Regions from separate parts of the Dialister micraerophilus genome, predicted to be linked through region 2. Evidence: riboswitches for the same ligand, from Rfam matches in the RefSeq annotation. Region 2 holds a riboswitch; the other holds the start of a gene.
What was found. A riboswitch is a leader RNA that binds a small molecule or an ion and turns the genes downstream of it on or off. The one in region 2 is predicted to bind S-adenosylmethionine.
Positions count from the first base shown of each region.

Region 1: linked by a shared signal. The riboswitch ahead of metK (methionine adenosyltransferase) and the one ahead of P6922_RS00030 (methionine ABC transporter ATP-binding protein) in region 2 are both predicted to bind S-adenosylmethionine.

Region 1 covers NZ_CAMUNF010000003.1:82,115-99,196, forward strand. Annotated here, with positions in the region: gene def (peptide deformylase) at 1-443, opposite strand, end outside; gene priA (replication restart helicase PriA) at 481-2,844, opposite strand; gene metK (methionine adenosyltransferase) at 2,914-4,101, opposite strand; SAM riboswitch class I at 4,156-4,254, opposite strand; gene P6922_RS02940 (amino acid ABC transporter ATP-binding protein) at 4,322-5,059, opposite strand; gene P6922_RS02945 (amino acid ABC transporter permease) at 5,059-5,700, opposite strand; gene gltX (glutamate--tRNA ligase) at 5,840-7,297, opposite strand; gene ispD (2-C-methyl-D-erythritol 4-phosphate cytidylyltransferase) at 7,281-8,462, opposite strand; gene P6922_RS02960 (PIN/TRAM domain-containing protein) at 8,459-9,547, opposite strand; gene radA (DNA repair protein RadA) at 9,658-11,058, opposite strand; gene P6922_RS02970 (ATP-dependent Clp protease ATP-binding subunit) at 11,118-13,538, opposite strand; gene P6922_RS02975 (UvrB/UvrC motif-containing protein) at 13,557-13,979, opposite strand; gene P6922_RS02980 (CtsR family transcriptional regulator) at 13,983-14,417, opposite strand; gene P6922_RS02985 (regulatory protein RecX) at 14,501-14,938, opposite strand; gene recA (recombinase RecA) at 14,928-15,983, opposite strand; gene P6922_RS02995 (CinA family protein) at 15,965-16,489, opposite strand; gene rimO (30S ribosomal protein S12 methylthiotransferase RimO) at 16,491-17,082, opposite strand, start outside.
Region 2 covers NZ_CAMUNF010000001.1:1,585-18,666, reverse strand. Annotated here, with positions in the region: gene P6922_RS00100 (NAD(P)/FAD-dependent oxidoreductase) at 1-193, shown strand, start outside; gene nth (endonuclease III) at 193-834, shown strand; gene P6922_RS00090 (HAD family hydrolase) at 934-2,058, shown strand; gene P6922_RS00085 (AAA family ATPase) at 2,193-3,218, shown strand; gene P6922_RS00080 (PSP1 domain-containing protein) at 3,206-4,054, shown strand; gene P6922_RS00075 (tRNA1(Val) (adenine(37)-N6)-methyltransferase) at 4,047-4,787, shown strand; gene rsmI (16S rRNA (cytidine(1402)-2'-O)-methyltransferase) at 4,789-5,637, shown strand; gene metG (methionine--tRNA ligase) at 5,687-7,591, shown strand; gene P6922_RS00060 (TatD family hydrolase) at 7,588-8,358, shown strand; gene rfaE2 (D-glycero-beta-D-manno-heptose 1-phosphate adenylyltransferase) at 8,488-9,936, shown strand; gene P6922_RS00050 (MFS transporter) at 9,999-11,228, opposite strand; gene P6922_RS00045 (ribonuclease H family protein) at 11,291-11,896, shown strand; gene P6922_RS00040 (MetQ/NlpA family ABC transporter substrate-binding protein) at 11,944-12,771, opposite strand; gene P6922_RS00035 (methionine ABC transporter permease) at 12,785-13,438, opposite strand; gene P6922_RS00030 (methionine ABC transporter ATP-binding protein) at 13,419-14,456, opposite strand; SAM riboswitch class I at 14,515-14,613, opposite strand; gene P6922_RS00025 (YerC/YecD family TrpR-related protein) at 14,758-15,066, shown strand; T-box leader at 15,106-15,315, shown strand; gene thrS (threonine--tRNA ligase) at 15,351-17,082, shown strand, end outside.

The DNA of each region.
Region 1 (17,082 bases), on a different contig from region 2:
ATAGCTTTATCAATAAATAAAGTTCCATTTAAATGATCAATTTCATGCTGAACACATCTTGCAAACAATCCTGTTGCTTTTTTCTGTTTTCTTTTACCGCGAATGTCTTGATACTTAACTATTACATGAGCATATCTTTCGACTTCTCCATATAAATCTGAAACTGAAAGACATCCTTCCGTTTCAATTACTTTTGAATCATCAAGCGGTTCCCATTCAGGATTTATATATACATCAAATCCGTCGTTACAGTCTGCAACAAAAATACGTTTTGATAATCCAATTTGCGGAGCAGCAAGTCCTACTCCATTTTCCGCATACATAGTTTTTTTCATGTCTGCAATTAAGTGTTTCATTTTTTTATGTTGCAAAAACTCTTCTTCTGTTACGGGCTTGGCAACTTCTCTAAGTACGGCTTTACCTACTTTTACTACTTCACTCACAATATAACCTCTTTCTTTATAAAATTAACTTTTTAGTTTAATATATAGGATCTACATCTATAATTATATCATTTTCTTCAGAAATAAAAGAATTTCTTATTATTGTTTTTATTGAAGAAAGATTTTTCCCTTTTATTAATATTGAAATATAATATTTGTCTCGAATTTTTTTCAGATTTTCATCATAAGGCGGTACAATTATAACGTCATTTTGATTGTTTTGCGATAAATACTTATATATACGATTAGCTTTATATAATGCTTTTTCATATATTTTATTAAAACTTGATATTTTAATTAATTTTGAAAACGGCGGATAAAATAAAGCTTTTCTATATTCGATTTCTTTTCTGTAAAATTCTTCATAATTATGTTTTGCTATAGATTGTATAACATAATGAGATGGATTATAAGTTTGCAGAATTACTTCTCCTTGTTCTTTATTTCTACCGGCACGACCTGCACATTGAGTAAGTGTATTAAAAGTGTTTTCTGCAGATAAATATCCGGGAGTATTCAACATTCCATCAGCATTTAAAATTCCTACGGTTTTAACATCGGGGATATCATGCCCTTTTGTAACTAATTGTGTACCTAATAAAACATCAAATAATCCTGAACGAAAATCATTTAATATTTGAGCCGAACTTCCTTTTTTTGAAATACTGTCTATATCTAATCGTTTACATTTTAACTCAGGCAAATATTTATGTATTTCATCTTCAATTCTTTGTGTTCCGAATCCTTTATATATCAATTTATTATTACATTTCGGACAAATTGTAATTACATCAAAAAATTTTTCACATGAGTGACATTGTAATCTTTTTTTATCTTTATGATAAACCAATGAAACGTCACAATGTTGACATTTTACAGTATTTCCGCATTTAGTACAAATGAGATATGTAAAAAAACCTCTTCGATTTAAAAAAAGTATAGATTTTTTAGTATTTGTTTTGGTATCTTTTAATTTTTTTAAAAGATATCCGGAGAATAACGAGTAATTTCCTAAAAGGTATTCATCCTGCATATCTATTATATTTATTTTAGGAAGTGGAGTTTTATGAATCCTATAATTAATTTCAAGTAAATCTATTTGTTTATTCTCAACAGAATTATATGTAGATATTGATGGTGTAGCTGCACCTAATATAATTGGGCAATTATGAATTACTGCCAACATTTTGGCTACATCTCTTCCGTGATATCTTGGTCCATCACTTTGTTTGTATGAAAAATCATATTCTTCGTCAACTATAATAAGCTTTAAATTATTAAAAGGCATGAATAAAGCTGAACGAGAACCTATAATAATTCGTGCTTCGCCGTTTTGTATTCTCATCCTGTTGTTATAACGTTCACTTTTATTTAAGTTGCTATGCATAAAAACAATATTCGAACCGAAATATTCAGTAAAGTATGATATGATTTGATCCGTCATTGATATTTCAGGTACAAGTATTAAAACAGTACCGTTATTTAATAATACGTTTTCTGTAGCTCTTAAATAAACTTCTGTTTTTCCGCTACCCGTTACACCTTTTAATAAAATTCCTGAATATTTACTTTCTTTTATTTTTTTTAGTATATTTTTCAGAACATTATTTTGTTCATCAGTTAAAATTTTTTTATCTTTCTTTTTTATTGTATCTTTTATCAAAGAAAACGTTTTTCTGTATTTGTAAAAATATTTTGCTATATTTTTATCACAAACAGCATTTATTACCGAACTTGAAAATCCTTTTTCCTTTAAATTGTCTACAGAAGCTTCTTTGTTTTTATCTAAATATTTTTTTAATTCAAATTGCTTTGGACCGAGTTTAAAATTTATATCGGTATTATTTAATTTTATCCATTTATCTAAAGGACGTTTATATGTAGAATCATAAATTTCTTGAACAGAAAAAAATTGCTTATCTATATATTCTTTAATATTATTTTTTGATAATATCTTTTCTATTGCATCTTTACGTACCGTTTTTACAGAAATATCTATTAGTTCTTTTATTTTGTGATTTTCAGGTATTATGTCCCAATTTATAAAATAACTTATATCTTTTCTTATACCTTTTTTGTCAATTAAAAATAATCTGAGTGCATCTAATAAAGTACATAAATAATATGAAGATATCCAATATGCCAATTGCATCATTGAATCTGAAAACCAATTATATGAATCAATTGTATTTTCAATGTCTAAAACTTTATATGATACTGAATTTTCTTCAATTTCTCTTATTGAAATTACAATACCTTCTTCTTTATGTTTTCCAAAAGGAACGACACATCTCCAACCTATATTTATATAACTTAAATTTTTAGGAATGCGATATGAAAACGTACGATTTAAATGCTTTGATGGTCTGTTTATAAGTATTTCAGCTATAGTTATTTTCATTTTACCCTACTTTTATAAAATAAAGAGATGTAACATTAACTGCTACATCTCTTTATTTTATCACATCTTTTATTTTATACCTGATTCTTTTTTCAATACAGATACTTTATCTAATTTTTCCCACGGTAAATCCAAATCGTTTCTTCCAAAATGTCCATATGCCGCAGTTTGTTTATATATAGGTCTCTTTAAATCAAGCATATCAATAATACCGGCAGGACGTAATTCGAAATTTTTGTTGATTAATTCAACAATTTTTTCTTCAGAAATTTTACCTGTACCGAATGTATCTACTCTTATTGAAACGGGTTTTGCCACACCTATAGCATAAGCTAATTGAATTTCACATTTGTCTGCAATTCCTGCAGCGACAATGTTTTTAGCTACATATCTTGCTGCATATGCTGCAGAGCGATCGACTTTTGTAGGATCTTTTCCTGAAAATGCGCCACCGCCGTGACGTGCCATACCGCCATATGTATCTACTATTATTTTACGTCCGGTAAGTCCTGCATCACCTTGCGGTCCACCGATAACAAATCTTCCTGTAGGATTAATAAAATATTTTGTATCTTTATCAAGATATTTTGCAGGAATAATTTTCTTTACAACATGCTCTATTATATCTTTTTCTATTTTATCATGAGATACTTCCGGACAGTGTTGTGTTGATATTACAACCGTATCAACACGATGCGGTTTATTATCAATGTATTCTACCGTAACTTGTGTTTTTCCATCGGGACGTAAATAATTTAATTCACCGCTTTTTCTTACTTCGGCTAATTTTCTAGCTAATTGTTGTGCCAATTGAATCGGCAGAGGTATAAATTCTTCAGTTTCATTTGTTGCATAACCGAACATCATACCTTGATCTCCTGCACCGATATCATATTTTATTTTCTTGTTTTTCTTTGCCTCTAATGATTTATCAACACCCATTGCAATATCAGGAGATTGTTCATCAATTGATACAAGTACACCGCATGTTTTACTGTCAAACCCATAATCTGAATTTACATATCCTATTTTTTCAATAGTATCTCTTATTACTTTCGGTATATCTATATAACATTTGGTAGATATTTCACCGAAAACATGTACTTGTCCTGTTGTTACAATTGTTTCACAAGCAACACGTCCATCAGGATCTTTTGATAAAATTGCGTCTAATATGGCATCAGAAATTTGATCGGCTATTTTATCAGGATGACCTTCAGTAACTGATTCTGAAGTGAATAATGTTTTATTGGGCATAATAACCTCCATTATTATTTAATAAAAAAACCTCCGCACAGGGAGGAATCTTTCCTCTCATCTGCCAGCTTTTGCTGTTGGAATTAGCACCGTTTCATAATGATGGTTGCCGTAGCTTCATAGGGCCAGTCCCTCTGCTACTCTTGATGAGCGACATAAGTCTCATATTTAATTCAAAATCATTATAAATCTTTATTAATAATTTATCAAGTAAGACTTTTTATAAAACTTGTGAAAGGAAAGCTTTTGTTCTTTTTTCTTTTGGTGATTTAAATAAGTTGTTGGGTTCTCCTTCTTCAACTATAATTCCGTGATCAATAAAAACTGCTCTTGTTGCTACTTCACGCGCAAAACCCATTTCATGAGTAACAACAACCATTGTCATACCTTCGTTTGCAACTTCTTTCATAACATCTAAAACTTCATGTACCATTTCAGGATCCAGTGCCGATGTAGGTTCATCAAATAATAGCGCTTTAGGTTTCATTGCTAAAGCACGTGCAATGGCTACACGTTGCTGTTGACCACCGGAAAGTTGAGAGGGCTTGGCATTTTCTTTATCTTGTAATCCAACTTTTTTTAATAAATTCATACCTCTGGTATAAGCTTCTTCCTTTGATAATCCTCTTACTTTCATAGGTGCAAGCATTAAATTTTTTATGACACTCATGTGCGGAAATAAATTGAAACGTTGAAAAACCATACCAACTTCAGTACGAACAGCGTTAATGTTTTCTTCTCCGTTTAGAGGCATATTGTCAAATGTTATAATTCCGGTAGTAGGAGTTTCCAAACCGTTTATACATCTGAGTAATGTGCTTTTACCTGAACCTGATGGTCCTATAATAACGACAACTTCACCCTCATTGACTTTCAATGATATATCATTAAGAACTGAAGTATTTTCAAATGATTTACTTATATGATTTACATTTATTAAAGTTTTTGTAGCTTCCATTATTTTCTCCGTTCTAAAAATGATACTAACCGAGAAATAGCTAATGTCATAACAAGATATAAAAATGCAACTGTAAGCCAAATCTCAAAAGAACCATACGTTTGTGCAATAATTAATTGTCCTCTACGTGTTAATTCTTCAAATCCAATAACAGAAACAAGTGAAGAATCTTTTAACATTGCAATAAATTCATTACCTAACGGTGGAAGTATATTTCTTAAAGCTTGAGGCAATATTATATGGTACATTGTCTGCCACCATGTTAATCCTAATGATCTTCCGGCTTCCATTTGACCTATATCAATTGATTGTATTCCTGCACGTATGATTTCCGAAACATAAGCACCGCTATTTATACCACATGCAGTAACTGCAGCTAAAAACGGATCAACTCTATGTCCGCTAATCATAGGTAAAGCAAAGTAAATTAAAAATATCTGAACCAATAAAGGAGTACCTCGGATGCAATCAGCATAAATTGTTGCAATAATTCGCAATACACGAATTTGACCGATACGTAATATTCCTATAATCAATCCTATAATCAATCCTATAGCAACGCTTACAGCTGTTATTTCAATAGTTACTCCGGCCCCCAAAAGTAATAATGGGAATGCCTGTTGAATCAATTCAAAATTCATAATTTATCCTATTTTTCCTTTTAAATAAAATTTAAATACAACATGTATAATTTTACATTTAAGAGAATAGTTAGTCAACAATATTATTTAAAAAAATGAACGAAGAGTTATTTACTGAACTCTTCGTTCATTAATTCTCTTAAATAGTTAAACCTTTTTTTAAAAGATTTAAAGTTTTATCTTTACCGAATAAAGAAATCATTGTATATATACCGGGACCCTTTGTTTTTCCTGTTAATGCAATTCGAACAGGTTCAAATGCAAGTTTTCCTTTTATATTAGTCGTTTTCATTGCATTTGTAAAGCATTTCTTTATAAAATCATCTTCAAATAAATCTAATTTTTCAAGATTTTCTATAAAAGCTTGAAGAATTTTTTTACTTGAGTCGGCTTTCATAATTTCTTTATATTCTTCGTTCTTAATTTCTCCAATTGTTCTGTAGAAAATTTTCAGTTCTTCTTCTACTTGCATACCATATGACAATCTTTCTTGAACGTAGCAAACAACTTTTTTAAGCCATTCTTTACGCTCCGGAGAAATCGGTAATGTTTCGTATCCGACTTTAACTATAAAAGGCATCAAAAATTCCAGTAATTGATCGGGTGATAATTCTTTTATATAGCGAGAATTTATCCAGTTCAGTTTTTCAATATCGAAAACCGCATCATTTGATGAAACGCGATTCATAGTGAATTTTTCTATTAATTCATTTCTTGTAAATATTTCTTCTTCACCTTCAGGTGCCCAACCTAACAAAGCAAGGTAATTTACTATTGCATCAGGTAAATATCCCATATCTTTATAAGAAGTAATAGAAGTTGCACCGTGTCGTTTACTCATCTTTTTGTGGTCTGAACCTAGTATCAGTGATATATGTCCGAAAACAGGTGCTTCGTGTCCTAATGCTTGATATATAGCTATTTGACGCGGTGTATTTGATAAATGTTCTTCTGCACGTATTACATGTGTAATTTCCATGTCTATATCATCTATTACTACAGCAAAATTATATACAGGTATTCCGTCAGATTTCATAATTATGAAATCTCCCACTCCTGATGCTTGAAATTCTACATGACCTCGGACCATATCATCAAATTCAAAAACACCATGTGTAGGAACTCTGAGTCGGACAACCGGCTTTCGTCCTTCTTCTTTATATTTTTTTTGTTCTTCAGCTGTTAGATTTTTACAGTAACCTTGATATACAGGAGTTTTTCCTTCTTTGAGTTGTGCTTGTCTACTTGCTTCCAATTCTTCAGCTGTATCATATGCATAGTATGCTTTATCTTCTTTTATTAACTGTTCTACAATTTTTTTATATTTTTCTAAACGCTCAGTTTGTCTATATGGAGCATGAGGACCACCTACATCAATTCCTTCATCCCAATTAAGACCTAACCATTTTAAAGATTCTTTTATATTTTCTTCAGATTCTTTAGTTGAACGTACCGTATCTGTATCTTCAATACGTACGATAAAATCACCATTCATATGTTTGGCAAGTAACCAATTAAATAAAGCAGACCTTGCTCCTCCTATATGAAAAGGTCCTGTCGGACTCGGCGCAAATCTTACTCTAATTTTCTTCTGCATAACAGTGCCTCCTGACAATCAAAGCTGTTGATAATGCAATTATTGCTTTATCGTTTCCTACAGCATCTAATTTTTCATTTGTTTTAGCTTTTATACCTATTTGATTAATTTTTATTTTCAATATTTTTGATATATTAATTTTCATTTCCGGGATATATTTAATAAGTTTAGGTGATTGAGCTATTACAGTTGTATCTATATTTGAAATAACAAAATTTTCTTTTTCTATAATTTCTGAAACTTTTTTTAACATCGTTAAGCTTGAAATATTTTTATATTTAATATCTGTATCCGGAAAATACGTGCCGATATCTGATAATCCTGCTGCTCCCAATAAAGAATCTATTATAGCGTGAATAAGTACATCAGCATCTGAATGACCCTCAAGTCCTTTTTCATTTAAAATTTTAACACCGCCTATGATAAGCGTATTTTTTAAATTTTTTCTATGAATGTCATAGCCTTGACCTATTCTATACATAAGTTTATCTCTATCAATTATCTCACAAAAATGTTCCCAGTCTTCAATTGTTGTAATTTTAAATAATTTTTCATAACCTTTACAAATTTTAACTTTGTAACCTGAATATTCCAATATGGATGAATCATCGGTTATTTCAATATTGTTTGAAGGTATTTTGGATATTGCATCTTTAAATATTTTAGTAATAAAAACTTGAGGTGTTTGAATTTTTATTAAATTATTTCTATTCAAAGTTTTTTTTACAATATTTTTTTCTTTTTCTTTTATTGTATCGCTACAAGACAAAAATGGTATTGCACCAGGCGTATCTTTATCAATATTATTTAATAAAACCTTTATAATTTTATTGTTTATAAAAGGTCTTGCGCAATCATGAATTAATAAATAATCTGATTCTGGATCCACAGACAACAACCCGTTTTTCACGGATTCAAATCGTGTTTTTCCTCCTGACGTAAACTTAACTTTTACAGTATGTCGAATTTTAGAAAGTATATTTTTAAAAATCTTTATTTCAGAATTTTTAACTACTATAATTAATTCATCTATTTGATTTGAAGAAAAAATATTCTCTAAAGTGTATTGCGCCAACGTCTTATTTTCATGTTTTAATAATAACTTATTTAAAGAAAATCCTACTCTACTACCTGCACCTGCACATAGAAGAATCATGCTGTTCATACTTGTTTTTCTCCTATTTTTGCAAAAATCATTTTTCCGGCGGCGGTTTGCAATACAGATGTAACCATAATTGAGACTTGTTTTCCTATTGATTTACTTCCATTTTCAACTACAATCATAGTTCCATCGTCCAGATATGCAACACCTTGACCTTCTTCTTTTCCGTGTTTTATAAGTTGTACAACTATTTCTTCACCTGGAATCAATACAGGTTTTACTGCTATAGCTAAATCATTAATATTTAATACTTCTATTTCTTGTAATTCTGCAACTTTATTTAAATTATAATCGTTAGTTATTATTTTATATTTTTTTTGTCTTGCTAATTTTATTAATTTAGAATCGACTTCATTTACATCTTCAAAATCATCATTTATAATGATAACTTCATCTTCTTGTTTTTTTCTCATTTGATTTAATATATCAAGGCCTCTGCGTCCCCTGTTTCGTTTTAAAATATCAGATGAGTCAGATATTTTTTGTAATTCTTCCAATACAAAAACAGGAATAACTAAAGGTCCTTCTAAAAATCCTGTTTTAAAAATATCTGCAATTCTTCCGTCAATTATAATATTTGTATCTAATAATTTCCCGACCTTTTTATTTTTTGACTCTTTTCCGTGACAAATTATCCATTCCCAAATTTCAGCTTTTTTATTAATTCCCAAGTGCATACCTATATATCCTAAAACTATGCTGAGTACTACGGATATATAAGGCCCTATATAAGGTACACTTCTAAATGCAAGTCCAACTAAATTTGCAATTATCAGTCCGATAAAAAGTCCGGATGTCCCAATTAATAAATCTTGTAATGAATTTGCCGTTAATGATTTTTCGACATGTGATGTTAATTTAAAAAGTTTGTTTATTAAATATGGCGCTATAAAAAAACCTATAAATGCACCTATTATCGCATTTATAATTATTGATGCACCTGATATTATCGTAATTCCTAAAATCATAAAATTTAATATATTTTCGGGTACTATTAACGATAATATAAATGATGTTTGTGTAGATAATGCAATTCCTAATATTGTAAAGAGTATTATAAAAATAACCCTTAAAATTTTTTCTGACATATAAATTCCTCTAATAAATAGTTTATATTGCATACATTAAGTTAATACAATAATTATATTATCACATAAATTAAGCTTTGAGTACAATTGTACTTATTTTATTTGTATTATTATTTTTTTATTAAATTAATTGCATCATTTATATGTGTTATAAAATGTGTATATTTTAATAAATATAATAAATCATTTTCTTTAAAATATTTTTCTACATCTTTTTTGTTACCCATTGGTAAAATAAATTTTTTAAATTTCATTTTTATCGCTTCTTTTATGCGTATTATTATTCCTGAAACAGGTAATATTTCTCCTGTTAAACTTACTTCACCTAAAACAATCATTTCTGCAGATATAGGTATATCGTTATTTATAGAAACTATAGCTAAAGCAACTGCCAAATCTACAGCTGTTTCTCGTACATAAATTCCACCGGGAATATTTATATATACATCATTTCTACTAAATAATTGATGTGCTCTTTTTTCAAGTACAGCAAGTAACATAGTTACTCTATTGTAATCATATCCTACAGTAACTCTGCGCGGCATATTCAAGACTGTTGTTACTGTAAGTGCTTGTACTTCAATGATAACTGCTCTCATTCCTTCTAACAGTGTTGTTGCTATACTTCCGGGAATATTTGATGCTCTTTCTCTTAATAGAAATTCGGAAGGATTATTTATAGCTGAAAGGCCTGTCTTATTCATTGAAAATAATCCTGTTTCATCTGTGGAACCAAAACGATTTTTTACCATTCTGAGCATACGAAATTGATAACTTCGATCACCTTCCAAGTACGCTACAGCATCAACCATATGTTCCAACATTCTAGGTCCTGCGAGGTTTCCTTCTTTTGTTACATGTCCTATTATAATTAGTGCGATATTATCTCTTTTGGCTAAATTTATTAAAATGGATGTCACGTCACGAATTTGTGTAATGCTTCCTATTGACGTATTCGAATTTGCTATAAAAACAGTTTGTATTGAATCTATTATGAGTAATGACGGATTTATTTTTTGTGTTGCGTTTATTATATTTTCTAAATTGCCGTCAGACATTATATAGCAAGAGTCTTCAAACAATCCAATGCGCTCTGCACGCATTTTTATTTGAAATTCGGATTCTTCTCCGCTGCAATATAAAACTTTTTTATTTTTTTGCGCTACAAACTTACAAATTTGCAATATTAAAGTTGATTTACCTATGCCTGGTTCTCCACCGCATAATATCACAGATCCCGGAACGATTCCTCCACCCAAAACTCGATCTATTTCGGGAAATTCTAAATTTATACGTTCATTGCTTTTTGAGTTTATTTCTGATATTTTAAGCGGCTTTTTTAAATCTGATTTTGAACTAAAAAATGTTTTAGGATTTGTAATATTAATTTCACTCTCTTCATGCATACTATTCCATTCATTACATTGCAAACATTTTCCTACCCATTTAGAACTTATATTTCCACAATTACTACAAACAAACTTTGTTTTCTTTATATTCTTTGCAACCATAATATTACCCCAAAATAATAAGACATGAATTCACTCATGTCTTATTATACTACACAAAATTACAACGTATTGAAAACTAATTGTTTTTCATTATTTAAATCAATATTTAATTGACGTTTACCTTTAAGGTCTCCCTTTATAATCATATCTGAAATATTATTTTCAATTTTTTTCTGAATAAGTCTTTTCAAAGGTCGTGCTCCATATTCGAAACTATATCCTTCTTTTATCAGATATTCTTCAGCTTTATCAGATACTGATAATTTAACATGTAAACTATTCATTTTATTTTCAGTATTTTTAAGGAGTAATTTTATTATAGATTTTAATTCTTTTTCTTCAAGCGGTTTAAATACTATCATTTCATCAATTCTATTTATAAATTCAGGTCTAAATGTATTTTTTACCTCTTCAAGAATTTGTGTTTTTTGATTTTCAAATGATATTTCTTTTATATCCTTTCCGGTTATTTCAAATCCTAAAGATTTAATATTTTTATTTAAATATTTAGCACCTAAATTACTTGTCATTATAATGATGCAATTTGTAAAATCAACCGTTCTTCCTTGTCCGTCAGTAAGTCTACCATCATCCAATACTTGTAAAAGAATATTGAAAAAATCAGAATGTGCTTTTTCTATTTCATCAAATAATATAATGCTGTACGGTTTACGACGTATTACATCAGTTAATTGTCCTCCTTCATCATAGCCTACATATCCTGGAGGTGCTCCTATTAAACGGGATACTTCATGTTTTTCCATATATTCGGACATATCAAATCTTACTAAAGCAGATTCATTACCAAACATGTATTCTGCAAGTGCGCGTGCCAATTCAGTTTTTCCTACACCTGTAGATCCCAAAAATATAAATGAACCTATCGGATGTTTCGGATCTTTCATTCCGGCTCTTGCTCTTCTAATAGCTTGAGCTACTGCATGAATCGCTTCATCCTGTCCTATAACTCTTTTTTTCAACTCATCTTCTAAATGTAACAAACGCTCTGAATCGCTCTGTTTTAAACTTTGCAACGGTATTCCTGTCCATTTTGAAACTACTTCTGCTATGTCTTCACCAGTAACAATTAACGGTTTTGGATTATCATCTTTTTTAGCTTTCTTATATTCAGCAATTTTATCTGATAAACTTTTAGCAATATCACGCAATTCGGCAGCTTTTTCAAAATTTTGTGAAGAAACTGCAGCTGTTTTTTCTTTTTGAACAGATTTCAATTTATTTTCCAATGACTTTATATTGTCAGGTGATAATGAAGCTTGAATTTTTACTTTTGCTGAAGCTTCATCTATCAAATCTATTGATTTATCCGGTTGAAATCTATCATTTATATATTGGGTTGATAAATCTACTGCATTTAAAATAGCTTCATCAGTAATTTTGGCATTATGAAATGCTTCATATCTATCTCTTAAACCCTTAAGAATTTTTATTGTATCTTCACGGTTTGGTTCTCCGATTATTACAGATTGAAAACGACGTTCCAATGCGGCATCTTTTTCAATATATTTTTTATATTCATTAAGAGTAGTTGCACCTATACAACGTAATTCTCCTCTTGCAAGAGACGGTTTCATTATATTAGCGGCATCCATCGATCCGCTTTCTCCGGATCCTGAACCTGCACCTACCAGGGTGTGAATTTCATCAATAAATAAAATCCAATCTTTATGTTTTTTTATTTCATCTATTATCTTTTTTAATCGTTCTTCAAATTCACCCCTATATTTTGTACCTGCAACAATAGAAGCAATATTTAAAGATATAATTTTACAATTTTTCAACATTTCAGGTACATCTTGAGTTATTATTCTTTGTGCAAGACCTTCAGCAATTGCAGTTTTTCCTACACCCGGTTCTCCAATTAATACCGGATTATTTTTATTTCTTCGCATTAAGATTTGAATAACACGATTTATTTCATCTTGTCTACCTATAACAGGGTCTATTTTACCTTCTTTTGCACGTTCATTTAAATCAATTGCAAATTCGCCGAGTTCACCTAATGATGAATCTTTCTTGTTATATGAATCTTCTGATAAAACTTTGTTAAATGCATCTATTATTTTTTCTTGTGTAACATTGAAATAATCCATAATTTGCATTATGAAGTTATCACCTTCATGAAGTATAGCCAGAAGAAGATGTTCCGTTCCTACATATTGCATATGCATTCTATTTGCTTCTTCTACAGAAGTAACTAAAATACGTTTAGTTTGCGGAGCTACATATAATTCATCAGATGAAAGAATTGAATGTTTTTTATAGCTTTTTAAAATTTCTAATAAGTTTTCTTCCGTTATTCCTACAATAGATAAAATTTTACTACCGGCATCGTCTTTTTCATGTGCAATACCGACCAAAAGATGTTCCAACCCAATGTATTCGGAATTTAAACTCGATGCAATTTTTGCCGAGTATTTCCATGCATTTTTTACGCCTTCAGTATATCTGTCTTCCATTAGTATCACTCCTTAATTTTAATTTTCTTTATTTTTCAATTTAATTTTGTCACGAATAACTGCAGCGCCTTCGTAATCTTCAACTTCGACAGCTTTTTTTAATTTTTCTTTTAAAATATCAATATCTGATTTTTTTTCTTTTGAATCCAACTTCTTTGTAAATAAATCAGATATATTTTCAGTATATCTATCTTTTTTTATTAAACTTGAAATTTTATTATCTATCCTAAAATAATTTGACATATCATCAACATCTTCAAATTCATAAAAACTGTTATCTAAAAATTTATTCACCATGTAAAATGGATCTTGAATTCCGCTAATTTGGAAATTTTCTTTATTTGCACAAACATGACATAAATTATATTCAGTTCTATTTCCGTTTATTATAAGAATTTTATGTATTGAAGCTCTATTTTTACCACATTTTTCACAATTCATAATTCATCCCTCCAATATAGTTTTTACCCTTTTTGTTAAAGTATTTATTCCTTTATTAATTTTAGAATCAGGACAATAATCAAGAAATGTATGTACAGCTGTCATAAATAATGAAAATTGTACATCATCAAAAATATTACTTTCTTGTAAATCATTTAAAAGTTTATTTAATATTTCTTTTTCATTTATCGGTTTTACGATAACAGGATAATTTTTAACGGAAGAAATTTTTATATATCCCCCATTACCACGTCTTGATTCAACTATAAAATTTTGATTATCTGAAAATCTTGTATTTATTACATATGTTATTTGCGATGGAGCACATTCCAATTCATTTGCCAATTCTCTTCTTTTTAAAATAATTCCTTCATCTTCTCTGCTACGTAACATTTCCAGAATTATTTTTTCAATTTGATCTGATAAAATGTTATTCATATTTTACTCACCTCTTACTAAATTAAGTATAAAACTCAAAAGTCAAAAAGTCAATAGGTTTAAAAGTCAAAAAAACAGTCGTGTTAATCCGACTGTTTTTTTAGATTTAATTTATATATTATTTTTTGAGGAAAACCTTTTCTTGCTAAAAAAATAATTAATTTATCAGGATTATTTTTATATAAATTTGAAATTTTAAACTTCAAATTTACTATTTTTTTTGCAGCATTTAATTCTTCAGTCTCCGATAAATCCAAATTAATATAAAGTCCTTTTTGTTTTAACTTTTGATGAATCATTTTATTACTTAATAAGTTTTGATTTTTATAATAATTAAATAATTCTATTGATAATTTTTCGTCATTTATATAATTTAATTTTTTTAACTTTTCAATAGTTTTATTTATTTCTTCATTGGTATATCCTCTATTTTTAAGTTTATAAGTTATTTCATATTCACTTTGGGATTTATAGTTAAGAAGCCTTAAAGCGGCTTGATAAACATCTTTTTTATTTTTCATCATCGTTTCCGGCAATTACTTCATCATTAAATGTTTCAGGCTCAACCATTAGAGTATCTCTTATTATTTTATCGATTTCTTTAGCAATTTCAGTATTATCATGAAGATACTTTTTTGCATTTTCACGTCCTTGACTTATTCTTTCACCTTTATAAGAATACCATGCACCGCTCTTTTTTATAATATCCATATTTACTGCAATATCTAATAATGTACCTTCTCTAGATATACCTTCTCCGTACATAACATCAAATTCAGCTACTTTAAATGGCGGTGCAACTTTATTTTTTACAACTTTAGCTCTTGTACGATTTCCTACAACATCAGTACCGTTTTTTATAGCTTCTCCACGCCTTACTTCTATACGAACTGATGAATAAAACTTTAATGCTCTTCCACCTGTTGTAGTTTCAGGATTACCGAAAACTATTCCCACTTTTTCTCTTATTTGATTTATAAATATAACGATAGTGCGAGATTTACTGATTATACCTGTTAATCTTCTCATAGCTTTACTCATTAATCTCGCTTGTAATCCTACAGATTGATCGCTTATATCGCCTTCAATTTCTTGTCGTGGTACTAAAGCCGCTACTGAATCTACCACTATTATATCTACAGCTCCGCTTCTTACTAAAGATTCACAAATACTTAAAGCTTGTTCACCGCAATCAGGTTGAGAAATTAATAATGCATCTGTATTTACACCCAAATGATGTGCGTAAATAGGATCCAATGCATGTTCGGCATCTATAAAAGCTGCCACGCCTCCGATTTTTTGTGCTTCTGCTATAGCGTGTAATGCCAATGTTGTTTTACCTGAAGATTCTGGACCGTAAATTTCTGTTACTCTACCTCTCGGATATCCTCCTACACCTACTGCTATATCTATAGCTAAAGAACCGGTTGATATAACTTCGATATCCAATTTACCGCGCATATCACCTAATCTCATAATTGCACCGGCACCAAATTCTTTGGTTATTTGGTTTAAAGCACTTTCTAAAGCTTTATTTTTTTCTTGTTCTATAGCGTTTTTTGACATACAAAGCTCCTTTCTAAAATTTCATTGTTAATATATTTAATTAAATATTCTATTGCTTTTTCAGTAACTTTAATTCTTATTTGATTTCTGTTTCCATAAAAAAACTCTTTATATACCTTAACGCCTTTTTTGCTTGAAATTCCTATAAAAACCAAACCTGTAGGCTCATTTGAATTCATAAGATGTGGACCGGCATATCCTGTAGTTGATATTGAAAAATCCGAACAATATAATTTACGCACATTTTGCGCCATTTCTTTAGCTACAGGTTCACTTACAGCAGTAAATTTGTTTATTAAATCTATAGGTATATTAAGAATTTTCTCTTTTGCAGTATTTTGATATGTAACAACTCCACCCACAAAATAATTTGAACTTCCGGGAATATCTGTAATTGTTTTTGATACTAATCCGCCTGTACAAGATTCGGCAACAGATATTAAAAATTTGTTTTCTAATAATACTTTTTTTAATTCTTTTAATTTAATATCTATAGCATTTTCCATTTTAATCAATTCTTTCTGCTATTAAATCATATGAATACCCATCTATTATTTTTGTTTTTATGAAATCACCGGGGCAAGCATCACCGAAATTATAAATATATGTATTACCATCAACATCAGGTGCTTGAAAAGAAGTTCTTCCCTTAGCTATTAATTTTTCTCCATCTTTAATTATATCTTCTATTAAAACTTCTGCTTCTTTACCTATAAGTAATTCATTATTTTCTTCAGAAATACCTGCTTGAATTGACATAAGTTTATCATATCGTTTTTCTTTAACATCTTCAGAAATTTGATTTTGCATGAGTGCTGCAGCGGTACCTTCTTGTGGCGAAAATTTAAATGCCCCCATATTATCGAATTTAATTTTTCTTATAAATTCGCACAAATCCTCAAAATCAGATTCTGTTTCTCCGGGAAATCCTACCATTAATGTTGTTCGTATTGTTATATAAGGAATATTATTGCGAATTTTATTTAATAATTTAAGAATACTTTCACTTGTATCTTTTCTGTTCATTCTCTTGAGAACATTATCACTTATATGTTGCAATGGTATATCTATATATTTACAAATTTTTCTTTCTTTCGAA
Region 2 (17,082 bases):
TGTACCTGAAAATTTAATCAGAAATAATTTAGGAGAAATTGTTACAGATAAAAATTCCGCTACAAATATACCAGGATTATTTGCAGCAGGGGACGTTACAAATAATAAATATAAGCAAGTTATTATAGCGGCCGGAGAAGGTGCCGCCGCTGCTTTGTCAGCACATGATTATCTTTTGATGTCAGGCAAGTAATGAAAATAAATAAATCTGTTAAAGAAATACAATTGCAAAGATTGGAAAAATATTACGGCGAATATAATACCGCACTTGAATACACAAGTCCGTTTACTTTGTTGGTGGCAGTTATTTTATCTGCACAGTGTACAGATAAACGTGTGAATATTATAACGAAAAGAATTTTTCCGAAATTAGATACTCCTGAAAAAATGGTAAAATTATCACAATCCGAATTGGAAAAAGAAATCCGTGATTGCGGTTTATACAAATCTAAAGCAAAACATCTTTTAGGGATGTGTAATGTACTTCTGAAAGAATACAATGGAGAAGTTCCGCATTCATTTGAAGATTTAATAAAATTACCGGGTGTAGGTAGAAAAACGGCAAATGTTGTAAGAAGTGTTGCTTGGGGATATCCTGCAATAGCTGTAGATACTCATGTTTTTCGTGTATCAAATAGACTTAATCTTGCTAAAGGCAAAAAACCGTTAGATGTTGAGTTGGAATTGCAAAAGACAGTTCCGAAAGAAAAGTGGTCTGCATGCCATCATTGGTTGATTTGGCACGGAAGAAAATTTTGTCACGCAAGAAATCCTGATTGTAAAAATTGTTTTTTAAGTGATGTCTGCCCGTCCAATACATTAAAAAAGATATAATGAAGAATGCACTTGAAAGAGTGCATTCTTTTAAATTTGTCAAATGTTAAATATATTTGGTATTGTATATATAGTTATAATGCAAATCAGGAGATAAATATGAAAAAAGTTATATTTGATATTGACGGAGTTTTGTTCAGTGAAGAAAATTATTTTGACGTAGCTGCACTGACAATTCAAGAATGGTTATACGATTCAATATATTTGGGATTACCGACAGAAGCAGATTTATGTAATATAAAAAATACTAATAGAGGAAATATTTCTTCAACTAGATACTATTTGTGGGGAAATGATAAATTAATTCATTTTCTTAAGAGCAAAGGTATAAATTCAGAGTGGGATATGGTGCATGCTTATTTGTCTACAACCATAGGATTAATGGCAAGAGAATATTTTTTAAAAACCGGGGAAAAATTAAATGTTTGTATAAGTACCGAAAAAGATATAAAAAAAGCAGGTCTTGTTTTAATGGGACTTTCAATACCTGGTTCCGAAGAAATATTGAGTTTTTGGCAAAATATTTTAAAAAATGATGCAAACGGAATAGAGATATTTGATTTTTTATTGTTTGAGTTCGGAAAATATTTAGAAAATGTTAAATGGTTACAATTACAAAGCAATTTTTGGAATATGCACAAAGAAACATTTTTAAATATTTATCTAGGTACAAATTTATTTATAAGTGAATTCGGTAAATTTCCATATAACGGTAGAAAAGAAGGATTTATAAAATTTGACAAATCGCTTGCACCTGCATCAAAAATAAAGGCAATGTTTCAGCAAATAAAACAAAAAGGATATAAAATTGCTATAGCAACAGGAAGAAAACTTATAGAAACAGAAATTCCTTTTAAGCAAAATAATTGGTTGGAAGAATTTGATGAAGAATATATAGCAACTGTATCAGATGCTGAAGATGTTTCGAAACTTTTTAAATGTAAAATACCTGATAAACCCGATCCATTTATTTATTATTGTGCTATGTTTGGAAGGAAAAAGGAAAATTATTTAAATTATTTAAATGGAGATATTTTATTGGGTGAAAATGATAACTATATAATAGTAGGAGATTCAATAGCTGATTTTCTTGCTGCAAAAAAAATCGGAGTATCTTTTATCGGAATAACCGGCACATATAAATTTTCAAGTTTGGAGAATATTTTAAAAAATGAAAATTGCGTTTGTGTTGATTCAGTATTAAAAATATTAGATATTTTATAAAATCCGGATTTTCCGGATTTTATTTTAATTATATTTGATAAATTTAATAAATTTTATTTTAAAAAATATATATATAAGTGCTTTTATGATAAAATATCAATATGATGTTGTATATTAGTTAAGAGGTATATATTTTGAATTTTCTTCCTAGAATATATGGACAATCAAAGATACAAAAATCACTTAAGCGTATGGTATCAGATGATACATTGAGTCATACGATTATTTTTTATGGAGATGAAGGTTTAGGCAAGACAACGGCCGCTATCGATTTGGCAGCTGTTTTAACTCGTAAGAATGATAAATATCAAAAAGAAACTGAAATGTGGTTTTCTGAAGATGTTTCAAGATATCAAATTTTGACAACATCAGATAAATTATTATGGTATATAAGACCTTTAGGATTAGAATTAAAGTTTGAACAGTTTCGTATTTTTTTTGAAGAAATGAATTCATTTGATAATCAAGTTCATGTATGTATTATTGATGAAGCTCAAAGTATGATGCCTCCTGTTGCAAATGCATTACTCAAAACTTTGGAAGAACCATTGAATAATGTATATTTTATTTTGATTACTCATGAGTTAAATTCGTTGCTTCCTACTATTATTTCAAGAGCGGAATTATTTCCGTTTTTCCCTTTGAATAAGGAAGAATATATACAATTAATAAATGATTTCCATGATAAATTTACTTTACCTTTAAATTTAAGTGTTGAAGAATCTTTTAGATTGACTGAAGGCAATCCCGGAATGACATTGTCTTTTTCATCTAATAACAATTCTGTCGGATTTGAAGAGGCTTTGAAATTTTGGGAAATTTTTTCTGAAAATAAAACAGCATTTTACAAATTGACCGAAAAAGAATTTAAAGATCGAGTTGAATTCATTCGGTATTTGAAATGTCTATCTTTGATTGGGCAAGATTTAATGGTTATTGCATCAACAGGTAAAACTGATTTTATAAGATGTGTTAATTTTAAAGATATCGAAAAAATAATTGTACAAAAATGGACATATGAAAAAGTTTGTAAAGCAATAAAAATATTAGACAAATCTTTGAAGGCGTGTAAGAGATATATATCAGTGAAATTGATTTGGGATATGATACTTGTTGAATTCGAACATATACAGAAAGGCGATATAGGATGGAAGGTGTAATAGGGGTAAGATTTAAGCGTGCCGGAAAAATTTATTATTTTAATGACAACAGTCTGGATTTACATTTAAATGACGGTGTTATAGTAGAAACATCCAGAGGCATGGAATACGGACACGTTGTTTTGAAACCGACAAGTATAAGTATTTCAGATGAAAATTTACCGCTTAAATCTGTTATCAGAAAAGCAACCGTTAAAGATGAAATACAGTTAAAAAGAAATAAAGAAAGAGAAGAATCGGCTTTTGATATTTGTTTAACTAAAATCAAAAAATTTAATTTTCCTATGCGCTTATTAAGAGTTGAATATACATTTGACAGGAATAAAATAGTATTCTTCTTTACAGCAGACGGGAGAATAGATTTTAGAGAATTGGTTAAAGAACTTGCTGCAGTATTTCATGCAAGAATTGAATTAAGACAAGTCGGTGTTCGTGATGAAGCAAAACAAGTAAATGGAATAGGTCCCTGTGGACGTCCGCTTTGTTGTGCTAATTTTTTAGGTGAGTTTGCTCCTGTTTCCATAAAAATGGCGAAAATACAAGGTCTCTCTCTTAATCCTTCAAAAATTTCAGGTGTATGCGGTAGATTAATGTGTTGCTTAAGATATGAAAATGATCAATATAAAAATGATCCTGAAAGACGCAAGACTTGTTGTAAAATGAAAAAAAGATATGATAATCCGAATTTTTTTGTCGGAATGAAGGTAATTACAGAAGAAGGTTCGGGTCAAGTTGTTTATGTGAATTCACAAAAACATACTGTTAAAATACAATTCGAAAGCAATCAAGTGAAAATTTTACCCTGGAGTGAGGTTGAAGAAGCTGAAAATGAGTAACTGGATTTTAAAAGAAAATGAACGATTGGATGATTTGATTCGTGACGGTATGAAGATTATTCAACGTACTGACGGATTTTGTTTTTCTATCGATTCGGTGTTATTGGCACATTATGTTTCAATAAAAAATAAAGATAAAATAGCAGATTTAGGAACAGGAACCGGAATTATACCATTACTTTTATCGGCATTAGGTGCAAAAGATATTGCTGCATTTGAAATAAATCCTATTATGGCAGATATTGCGAAAAGAAATGTCAGCGGTAATAAAAAGAATGACATAATTAAAGTTTTGGAATGTGATTATAAAAAGATTAAAGAATATTATCCGACCGGAAGTTTTACATCTGTAGTTGCAAATCCACCATATAGAGATATAAAAACCGGAAAAATAAGTAATAAAGAAGCTGTTGCAACTGCTTGTTATGAAATTAATGCTACAATTGAAGATGTATTTAAAACAGCTCAATATTTACTTAAATACGGTGGAAGGTTGACTATGGTTCACAGAGCTGACAGATTATGTGACTTGATAACATATGGTAGAAAGTATAAAATGGAAGCTAAGCGAATGCGATTTATTTATGCACGAAAAAAACATAATGCTGTAAGAGTTTTAGTGGAGTGGAAGTACGGTGGAAATGTAGAAGTCACTGTTGAACCGCCACTCTTTTTACATTATGATGATGGAGCATATACGGAAGAAGTGCTTTCGATTTATGGAAAGGAATAAAATGAATGAAGTGAATAAAGGTACATTATATCTTGTACCGACTCCGATAGGAAATTTATCGGATATAACTCAACGTGCAATAGATATTTTGGCAAATGTGGATATTATAGCTGCGGAAGATACAAGACATACCAAACTTTTGCTTAATCATTTTAATATCCATAAACGCATTATTGCTTATCATGAACATAATAAGCATGTGGCGGGAGAATATTTAATAGAGCAATTAAGAATCGGTAAATCGATAGCACAATGTAGTGATGCAGGTATGCCTGTAATTTCAGATCCCGGTTATGATTTAGTAAAAAAAGCATTGACAGAAAATATTTCTATAATACCTTTGCCGGGAGCAAATGCAGCTTTAACAGCATTGATTGCATCAGGATTGGATAGCAGACAATTTGTTTTTATAGGATTCTTGCCGAAAACAAATACCAAAAAGAAAAAAATATTAAAAGATATTTCAAATTTATCTATGACACTTATTTTTTATGAAGCACCACATAGATTGAAAGAAACTTTGGATATTTTATTAAGCGAATTAGGCAATCGTTATGCGGTATTGGCTAGAGAACTTACTAAAAAATTTGAAACATTTGAGCGAAATACCTTAAGTGAATTACGCAAAAAATTGGATGAAGAATCGGCAAGAGGAGAATACGTTATATTGGTGGAGGGTTTTAAAGATACAGAAATAAAAAAAGAAGAAGTGGAAAAAGATTGGAAAAAAGTTGCACTTTCTTTAGTTGAAAGTGAACCTTTAAAAGATGTTTCACGCAAAATAGCTGTAGAATTTAATTTATCTCGAAGGGAAGTATATCAATATTTGATAAGTAAGAAAAATGATTGATATACTTGAAATGGTTGTTAGGATTTAAATAATATAAGGGGAGAATTTTATGTCTGAAAAACAAGCTTTTTATATTACAACGCCAATTTATTATCCAAGTGCGAAATTACATATCGGACATACATATTGCACAACAGTCGCAGATACTGTAGCAAGATTTAAAAGATTGGATGGAAAAGATGTTTTCTTTTTGTGCGGATCTGATGAACACGGTCAGAAAATTGAACAAAAAGCTACAGAAGCAGGGGTAACTCCAATTGAGTACGTTGATAAAATTGTTAAGGGATTCCAACAATTATGGAAAGAACTTAATATAAGCAATGATGATTTTATACGTACAACTGAGGAAAGACATATTAAAGTTGTACAAAAATTATTTCAGAAAGCTTATGACAAGGGTGATATTTATAAAGGTAAATATGAAGGTTGGTATTGTGTACCCTGTGAAACATTTTGGCCTGAAAGCAAATTACTTGAAGGAAATTTATGTGCAGATTGTAAACGTGAATGTAAACGGGTAAGTGAAGAAGCATATTTCTTTAAAATGTCAAAATATGCTGATAGATGGTTGAAATTTATTGAAGAAAATCCACATTTTATAGAACCTGAATCAAGAAAAAATGAAATGATTCAATTCGTAAAAAACGGTTTGGAAGATTTATGTGTATCACGTACAAGCTTTTCATGGGGAATTCCTGTACCTTTTGATCCTAAGCATGTAGTTTATGTATGGTTTGATGCGCTTACAAATTATTTAACAGCTGTAGGTATAGAAGATGATAAAGAAAAATTTAAAAAATACTGGCCTGCAGATGTACATTTGGTAGGAAAAGAAATAGTAAGATTTCATACTATTATTTGGCCGATTATGCTTATGAGTTTGGATATTGAAATACCGAAACAAGTTTACGGACACGGTTGGCTTGTGGTTGAAGGTGAAAAAATGTCTAAATCAAAAGGTAATGTGGTAGATCCTATTCCTTTGATACATGAATTCGGTTCGGATGCAATACGTTACTATTTAATGAATGATATTCAACTTGGAAGTGATGGTAATTTCGGTAGAGATAGACTTATAAACAGAATAAATTCAGATCTTTCAAATGATTTAGGGAATCTTTTATACAGAACATTGTCAATGGTAGAAAAATATAGAAACGGAATTGTTTATAAAGGTGATATAACCGGAGATAAAGTAATTGAAGATGCGTCATTAAATATTGAAAAAGATTTGATAAATGTTTTAGAAAATTATAAATACGGAATGAATAATTGGAAAATTAATGATGCTCTTAAATCAGTATGGACATATGTTCGTTCGTTAAATAAATATATAGATATAACTATGCCGTGGACATTGGCAAAAGATGAAAGCAAAAAAGATTTATTGGATGCAGTATTATATCATTTGTGCGAAGGACTTAGAGTTGTATCTATATTTGTTTCCCCAGTAATTCCTATAGCAGCTGAAAAAATGTGGAATCAATTAGGGTTAAAAGATTTTAAATCTGTACAATTATCAGATGTTACTTGGGGAAAATTTGAAGAAAATACAAAAATAAATAAAGGGTTACCGATTTTTCCGCGTATTGAAGAAGAAAGTAAAACTGAAACTGAAGAAGTTAAAAATAATCACAATCAAATAACAATAGATGATTTTTCCAAAGTAGAATTGGTTGTAGCTGAAATTTTAGAAGCTGAAAAAGTAAAAAAATCATCAAAACTTATTCATTTAAAAGTTTCTTTAGGAAATGAAGAAAGAAGTGTAGTGAGTGGAATTGCGGCATTTTATAAACCGGAAGATTTAATAGGTAAATGTGTGATTTTGGTATCAAATTTAAAACCTATAAAATTAATGGGAATAGAATCTAAAGGTATGATTTTAGCTGCAAGTAAAGACGGTAAATTAGAAGTTCCATTTGTTAACATGCCGGCAGGAAGCAAAGTAAAATGATTTTTTTTGATACCCATGCGCATATGTACGATAAAGCATTTGATAAAGATAGAGATGAATTGTTGAAATTGTTGGAAAAACTGGAATATAAAATAGTTTGTCCATCAGAAAATTATGAAACATCTTTACAATCAATCGAATTGTCCAAAAAATTTAAAAATTTATATGCTGCTATAGGTATACATCCATATTTTGCTGAAATTGATAAGAAATGTGATTTAAAAAAAATATTCGATTTGGTAAAGGCAAATAGTGAAGTTGTTGCTATAGGTGAAATAGGACTTGACTATTACGATAAAAATAATGATAGAGAAATTCAAAAAGAATATTTTATGAATCAAATAAATATTGCTCAAGAAACAGATTTACCGGTTATTATTCATGATAGAAAAGCTCATGGAGACATATTTTCAATTATAAAAAAAATGAAAAAGCATAATTTGAGGGGAATAATGCATTCATTTAGCGGAAGTATTGAATTTGCAAATGAAATGATAAAATCGGATTTTTATATTTCATTTGCAGGTCCTGTAGCTTATAAAAATAGTAAACGAATAAAAGAAATTGCAAGAATTATTCCACTTGAAAGAATGCTTATAGAAACGGATAGTCCATACATGACTCCACCTCCATTTACAGGACAAAGAAATACTTCGTTGAATTTGTACTATATTGCAAAAGAAATTGCTGCTTTACGTAATATTTCAATAGAAAAAATAATAGAAATAACATATCAAAATGCAATGGATATATATGGTTTGAGATAATGTAAAAATACGTGAATTTTTATTTCACGTATTTTTTTTATTTTAGAAATATTTGCTGTTTATGTGTTTTTATGTAAAAATAACTATATAAAAGTAATGTTAATTTATCAATAAATGAGGTTTTATTAAATGAAAAAATTTTCATGGCTTGATGTAACAAGTCGGATTAATATAGCTGTTGTAGGTGACATAATGATGGATCGATATGTCAGGGGGCGTGTAAATCGCATATCTGAAGAAGCACCTGTACCTATATCAATATTTGAATCCTCGGAAAATATATTAGGCGGCGCTGCAAATACTGCTGCAAATGTAAAAGCTTTAGGTTGTAATGTGTATTTATCCGGAATGTTGGGTCAGGATAAAACTAAAGATGAAGTTTTAAATCTTCTTGATGATAAAAACATAAATAGAGATGCAGTTTTTGCAAGAAAAAATCATTATACAACTGTAAAAACAAGGTTTTTAAATAACAGTCAACAAATTATGCGTTTGGATAATGAAGAAAAATTGAAAATTTCAGAAGCAGAATCTGATAGTATCTTATTATGGCTTGAAAGTTTATGTGAAAATTTGAATTCGGTAATTATATCTGATTACGGTAAAGGTGTAGTATCAAATGAATTAACATGTAATATAATTTCATTGTGTAATAAAAGAAATATTCCTGTTTTAATAGATCCAAAAGGAATCGAGTGGGAAAAATATTCAAATGCATTTGCCTTGACTCCAAATGTAAAAGAGCTTTCAAAATATTGTGGATATTTAATAGAAAATAAAGATGAAAGTATTGTTGAAGCAGGGGCAAGAATTCGTAAAAAGTTAAACTTGGACTATTTAATAGTAACGCGTTCCGAAAAAGGTATAACTTGCATAGGGGAAAATAAAATTATTCATTGTCCTGCATTTGCAAAAGATGTATTTGATGTTTCGGGTGCTGGAGATACAGTAATCAGTGTAATTGCAACTGCAATTGCATGTGGAGTTGAAATGTCGGAAATACTGGAGGCAGCGAATATAGCTGCAAGTATTGCTATTTCACACGTAGGTACATATCAAGTTAAAAAATCCGAATTAGAAAATTATTGTGGAGATTTTAAAAACTTTAAAAGTGTTTTCAATCAAAATGAAATGGATGAATTTATAAAATTAATAAAAAAGTGGAAAAATGAAGGTGAAAAAATAGTATTTACAAATGGATGCTTTGATTTATTGCATAGAGGACATGTGACTTATTTAAAAAAAGCCGCACAATTAGGTACACGATTTATAGTCGGTGTAAATTCTGACAAATCCGTTAGCAGATTGAAAGGTAAAAAACGTCCTATACAAAACATTGAAGATAGAGTATACATACTTAATGAATTACCTTATATTGATGCCATAGTAGTATTTGATGAAGACACTCCGCTAAATTTGATTTCCTTATTAAAACCAGATGTTTTGGTAAAAGGCGGAGATTATAAAAAAGATGAAATTGTAGGGAGAAATTATGCAAAAGAAGTTATTGTAATTCCTTTTGTAGAAAACTGTTCAACAACGAATATAATAAATAAAATTTTAAAAATTAATAAATAACATAAAAAAACTGCACTTTTAAAATCAGTTATAATTTTAGGAGTGCAGTTTAAAATTTGGAATTATTTACATTTTATGTTTATTCCATTTGAAATTTGTTTTTTATAAAAGAAGACTAAAAATGTTATAAATACAGCATCAATTAAACCTGTTAAAAATAATCCTAAAGATGTTCCGAAGCTTTCTAACATTGAACTTACAAATAAACTGCCGAAAGGGGCACTTCCCAGATAAACAAATGTATATAAACTCATAATTCTGCCCAAGTAATTTTTATTAGATGCAATTTGAATAGCAGTATTACAATTAACAAGGAAAAGTGTTACACTGAATCCCATAAAAATAAAAATTGTTATTGATATAAAGAAATTACTTATATAACTTACCGCCGACAGTTCAAGTCCGCAAAGAATAGCATTTATAAAAACCCATTTTTGGCTTAATTGCGTTTTTGCAGCAGCGGATATTAATCCTCCAATCATTGATCCGGTACCGAAACCGAAAAGAATAAATCCGAATCCGTTTACACCTGCATGTAAGACTCTATCTGCAAGTAACGGCCCGTATGAACCGAAGTTTAAGATTAATCCGCTTACTATAGCCAAAGCTATTAAATTGCATAAAATTATAGGTTTTGATTTTGCATGTGTTATGCCCTTTTTTATTTCTTGTGTTGCATTTTTTGTAATTGAATTGCTTATAGAAGATTGTGCTTTCATTTTTTTATATGCAATGAGTACGGGTATTATTGAAAGCGCATTTAAGAAAAAAATGATATCATAAGGAAAGAAATTTATAAGAAAAGCTGCTAATAAAGGGCCAATCATTCTTGTTAAATTGAAATTTGTGGAGTTTAAACTTATTGCACTGTGAAGAGCATCTTTTCCGACAATATCAGGAAGAAAAGACAATCTTGTAGGCATGTCTATTGAATCTATTGTTCCTACAACGAATGCAAAGAATAAAATCCAATAATAATTTGCATGTCCGCTTAAAATAAGTATCCCTAAGCAAACAGATTGGATGATATACATACATTGTGTAACGGTTAAAATTTTTTTCTTGTCATGTCTGTCAATCCAGAAACCTATGAAAAGTGAAAAAATAAAACTTGGTAAAAATTGTACCGCTCCGAGTACACCAAGTAAAAATGCGGAATTTGTAATTTCATAAACAAGCCATTGTTGTGCCGTAAGTTGCATCCAAAATCCGATTAAAGCAACCCATTGACTTGACCAATATAACCTATAGTCCCTTACTTCAAGGGCAGGAAATTTGCTTATAAGATTCATTTTCACCTCTAAAATTATACTTTGATAAGAATATAATAGCACAAATTTGAAAGGATATATAAATGGCAAATAAAAAGAAATTATTTTATGCAGTTAAAGTAGGAAGAAATGTAGGTATATTTTCAGATTGGGAAATATGTAAACAACAAGTTATAGGTTATCCCAATGCTGTGTATAAAGGTTTTTATAATAAAAAAGATGCTGAAGAATTTTTGTTTGAAAATAATTCTATAAAAGAAGAAAGTAATGAAAATAATATAATTGCATATGTAGACGGTTCTTATATACCTTCAAAACCGGAATGTTTTTCTTTCGGAGTGGTTTTAATTGAAAATGGAAAAATTGAAAAATATTCAAAAAAAATCATCAACAAAGAAGAAGCAATGATGCGAAATGTTGCAGGAGAAGTTTATGGGGCAATGTATGCAATAAATTTATGTTTAGAAAGAAAGGGTAAAGTGCTTAATTTATATTATGATTATACAGGTATAGAAAAATGGTGTACGGGTGAATGGAAAACAAATAAAATATTAACTAAAAAACTTAAATTATTTTATGAAACTATAAAAGATAAAATAGATATAAGATTTCATAAAGTTGAAAGTCATACGGGTGTTAAATATAATGATTTGGCGGATTCTCTTGCAAAAGACGCCTTATTTAATTAAAAAAGCATTTTCCTAAATCGTTAATGATTTGAGGAAAATGCTTTTTATTAATTCCATGCAGCTTCTATTGTACCTTTGAATGTTTCTTTTATAAATTGTTTTACTGCGTCGGATTGATATGCAGATACAAATGTTTTGTAGTTTTCATTATCTTTATCTTTTGCACGTGTAGCAATTATCATTACTGCAAGGGGATTGTCTTTATCTTCAAAGAAAATACCTTTTTCTTGTGGAGATATTCCGGCACTTTGTACAAAATTCATTGTAATAACTGAAGCATCAACATCATCTAAGCTTCTTGGTAATTGCGCTGCTTCTATTTCTTTAAAGTTCAAATTTTTAGGATTAGAAACTATATCAGCAGGAGTAGCTTTTATTCCAACGCCTTCTTTTAATTTAATTAAACCTGCTTGTTCAAGTAATTGTAATCCTCTACCTTCATTGGTAGGGTCATTTGGAATTGAAACAGTTGCATTATTAGGTATATCATTTACATTCTTGTAATTGTTGCTATAAATACCCATTCTCATCAAAATAGCATCTCCTATATTAACTAAATCAGTATTATGCTGTTTGTTAAAATTTTCAAGAAAGGGCTTATGTTGATATACAGCGATATCTATGTCGCCATCTGCTAAGGCCTGATCCGGAGTAATATAATCTGAAAATTCTTTTACATGTACAGTCAGACCATGTTTTTCCGCTTCTTTTGCTGCTGCTTCTACTACTTGCGCATGTGGACCGGCAGTTGCACCTACTGTAATTTCATTTTTAGTTGAGGATGCGGAACCACATCCTTTATCTGAACAACATCCTGATAATAAAATGGCTGCAGATAATATTGCAATGCCTCCTAATAAAAACTTCTTCTTCATAAAATAACCTCCATTATTTTTTATTTGTTTTACGTGATAAGTAGTTTCCTGCGAATTGAACAAGTTGAACTATCACGATTAACACTATTATTGTGACAATCATAACGTCTGCTTGAAAACGTTGATATCCGTAACGTATAGCAAGATCTCCAAGACCGCCGCCGCCAATTGTGCCTGCCATTGCACTGGTTCCTATAAGAGTTACTATAACAACCGTTATATTTTCGATCATTGAGGGTAATGCTTCAGGAATAATTACTTTTTTTATAATTTGTAAAGGTGAAGCGCCCATAGATTTTGCTGCTTCAATCAATCCTACAGGAATTTCACGCACTGAAGTCTCTATTAATCTTGCAGTATAAGGTATAGATGCAATTGTTAATGGAATTATTGCTGCATTCGTTCCGATTGATGTTCCTGCAATCATTCGAGTTATAGGGATAATTGCTACCATAAGAATTATAAAAGGTATTGAACGAATTATATTTACTATAAACGATAACGGTTTATTGCAAAATGAACATGAAAGAATTTTTCCTTTTTCAGTAACTACAAGCAATATACCTAAAGGTATGCCAATAACTGCAGATAAAAGAGAGGAAACAAACAACATGTATAAAGTTTCTGCCAATGATTTAAATAAAAGATTAATTATTATTGGAGACATACCCTAAGACCTCACTTTCTATAGGAAGTGTTTTCAAATATTTAAATGAGTTTTCTACATTATTTTCAGCGCCGTCAAGTAAAATAATTAATGTTCCAAACGGTGTTTCTTGAATGTAATCGATATTAGCATATAATATACTGACATTTAAATTATAAAAACGAATTAAATGCTCAATAATAGGTTCATTTGTGACAGCACCTTTAAATGACAATGAGAGTACCATTTTATCGCCTTCAGAATGTTTTGTTTTTATCATGCTATAAAATTCTGAATCTTCAGGTAAGTTTAAATTTGTTGAACCTATAAATTTTTTCAGTGTTTCAGTTTTTGGATTGCTGAAAAGATTTATTACAGAACCTTCTTCTATAATTTTTCCGTTTTCTATTACAGCCACATGATTTGCTATTTTTTTAATAACTTCCATTTGATGAGTTATTAAAATTATTGTTATTCCTAGTTTTTTGTTTATTTCTTTTAATAAATTTAAAATTGATTTTACAGTTTCAGGATCAAGTGCACTTGTAGCTTCATCCGATAAGAGAATAGAAGGTTGAGTTATTAATGCTCTTGCTATTCCTACACGTTGTTTTTGTCCTCCTGAAAGTTGTGAAGGATATTTATTTTTATGATTGGTCAAACCTACTAATTCAAGCATTGAATTTATGCGTTTTTCTTGCTCTTCTTTAGGTGTATTTGATAATTCTAAAGGGAAAGCGATATTCTTATATACGGTACGATTTGAAAGAAGGTTGAAGTGTTGAAAAATCATTCCGATTTTTTTTCTTTCATTACGTAATTCTTTTTCTGATAATTTAGTAATATCTTTACCGTTTATGATAACTTCTCCCGATGTAGGAGTTTCAAGCATGTTTATGCAACGTATTAAGGTGGATTTACCGGCACCTGATTGGCCGATAATTCCAAATATTTCACCTTCTTTTATTTTTATATTTATATCGTTTAAAGCATTAGTTTTATTATCATAAGTTTTATAAACATTTTTCAGTTCTATCATGCGTTCTCCTTATAAATTTAATAAAAAAACTTTCAACGGAATGATGAAAGTTGTTTAATGTTCATCTTTCGGGAAATCCGATGGAATTGGCACCGTTTCAATATGAATGGTTGCCGTAGCTTCATAGGGCCATTCCCTCAGCTACTCTTGATGAAATATTCAGTTGTTGTAAAGTTAGCTTATATTACTATTTATTTTCAAATGTGTCAATAGTTTTTATATTAGATTTTGATATAGTTTTGATATATTTTTATTTAATGATATAATCAATTAAAGAGATATTTAAATAAAGGAGGATGCTATGGGAGTAAATCAGCGTTTAGTAAATCCTATTACAGACAAACTTTTTGATGCTATACTTATGCTTGAATCAAGAGAAGAATGTTATGAATTTTTTGAAGATTTATGCACTATAAGTGAATTGAAAGATATGTCGCAACGGTTAGAAGTTGCAAGACTATTAAAAGAAGGTGCAAAATACGATAAAATAGAAGAAAGTACCGGGGTAAGCACAGCAACTATTTCACGTGTGAAAAAATGTTTGAAATATGGTGCTGACGGATATGTAAAAATTTTGAAAAGAATGGAAGAGACTTCTGACGATAAATAATTTAACTTGACAATACAATAGTAAAGTTTTATATTATTGTTAAATGTAATGAAAGAGAAATGCGTTACAAATGAAATTATTAGAGAGTCTGTGGTTGGTGGAAACAGATAATTTTTTTGTAGACGATACCGCTCTTGAACAGAAAATTTGAAATTAAGTAGAATTTTCCGGTTTGCATCGTTATTTGCTTAGGAGAGAAGCATTTGCTTTAATTGGGTGGAACCGCGGAATTTAACTTTCGTCCCTTGAGGACGAAAGTTTTTTATTTTTAAAGGAGTGTAATTATGATTACTATTGAATTGAAAGACGGGAGTAAATTAAGTTTTGAAGAACCGATAACTCTGTTTGAAGTTGCAAAAAAAATTTCACGAAGCTTAGCTAAAGAAGCACTTGTTGCAAAAGTTGACGGTAATGTTACAGATTTAAGAAATTTAATAAAAGACGGCACAAAAATTGAGTTTTGCACAAAAAATGATCCTGAAGGTTTGGCTGCATTAAGACACACTGCTGCGCATGTTATGGCACAAGCCATACAGCATTTATATCCGGGAACAAAATTTGCTATAGGACCTGCAATATCTACCGGATTTTATTATGATATAGAATCTGAACACGTATTTAAACAGGAAGATTTTCCTGCCATTGAAAAAGAAATGTCAAAGATAATTAAGCAGAATTTACATCTTGATAAAAAAGTGGTTTCAAGAAAAGAAGCTTTGGATTTCTTTAAAAATAAAGAGCAAGATTACAAAATCTTATTAATTAATGATATGCCTGAAGATACAGAACTTTCTATCTATACACAAGGTGATTATGATGATTTATGTCGAGGTGGTCATGTAGATAATACAGGTAAAATTAAAGCTTTTAAGCTCTTAAGTGTTGCAGGTGCTTATTGGCGTGGTGACGAAAATAATGTTATGCTTCAACGTATTTACGGTACAGCATTTTTTAATAAAGAAGATCTGGAACATTTCCTATTTGTTCGTAGTGAAGCTGAAAAGCGTGACCATCGTAAATTGGGCAAACAATTAGATTTGTTCAGTTTTCACGAAGAAGGTCCGGGATTTCCATTCTTTCATCCAAAGGGAATGGTTATAAGGAATTTGCTTATTGATTATGAACGTGAATTGTTTAGAAAATATGGATACGAAGAAATAGTTACACCTATTATTTTATCTAAAAATCTTTGGCTTCAATCAGGTCATTGGGATCACTATAGAGAAAACATGTATTTTACAAAAATAGATAACGAAGACTATGCAGTTAAGCCTATGAATTGTCCCGGTGGAATATTATATTTTAAAACACAACAAAGAAGTTATCGTGATTTACCTAAACGTGTGGGTGAATTCGGTTTAGTTCATCGTCATGAATTACATGGTGCTTTACATGGTTTATTCCGTGTAAGAAATTTTACTCAAGATGATGCACATATATTTATGACACCTAAAGATATGGAAAGTGAAGTTATTTCCGTAGTAAATATGTTTAAAGAACTATATGATGTTTTCGGACTTAAATATCATATTGAGTTATCTACAAGACCTGAAGATTCTATGGGTTCAGATGAACTTTGGGAAATTGCTACAAATGCATTAAGAAATGCAATTGAGAGTACAAACGTTTCATACAGAATAAATGAGGGGGATGGAGCGTTTTACGGTCCGAAATTGGATTTCCATATAGAAGATTCATTAGGACGTACATGGCAATGTGGAACAATTCAAATGGATATGCAATTACCTGAACGTTTTGATGTAACTTACGTAGGAGAAGATGGTGAAAAACATCGTGCAGTTATGATTCATCGTGCAGGATATGGTTCATTAGAACGTTTTATAGGTATATTAATCGAACATTACGCAGGTGCTTTCCCAACTTGGTGTGCGCCTGTTCAAGTTAAAATTATTCCGGTTTCAGAAAATTATCATAATTATGCTCAAGAAGTATATAAAAAGATGTTTGAACAAGGTATACGTGTAGAAATAGATAAAGGTAATGATACCTTGGGAT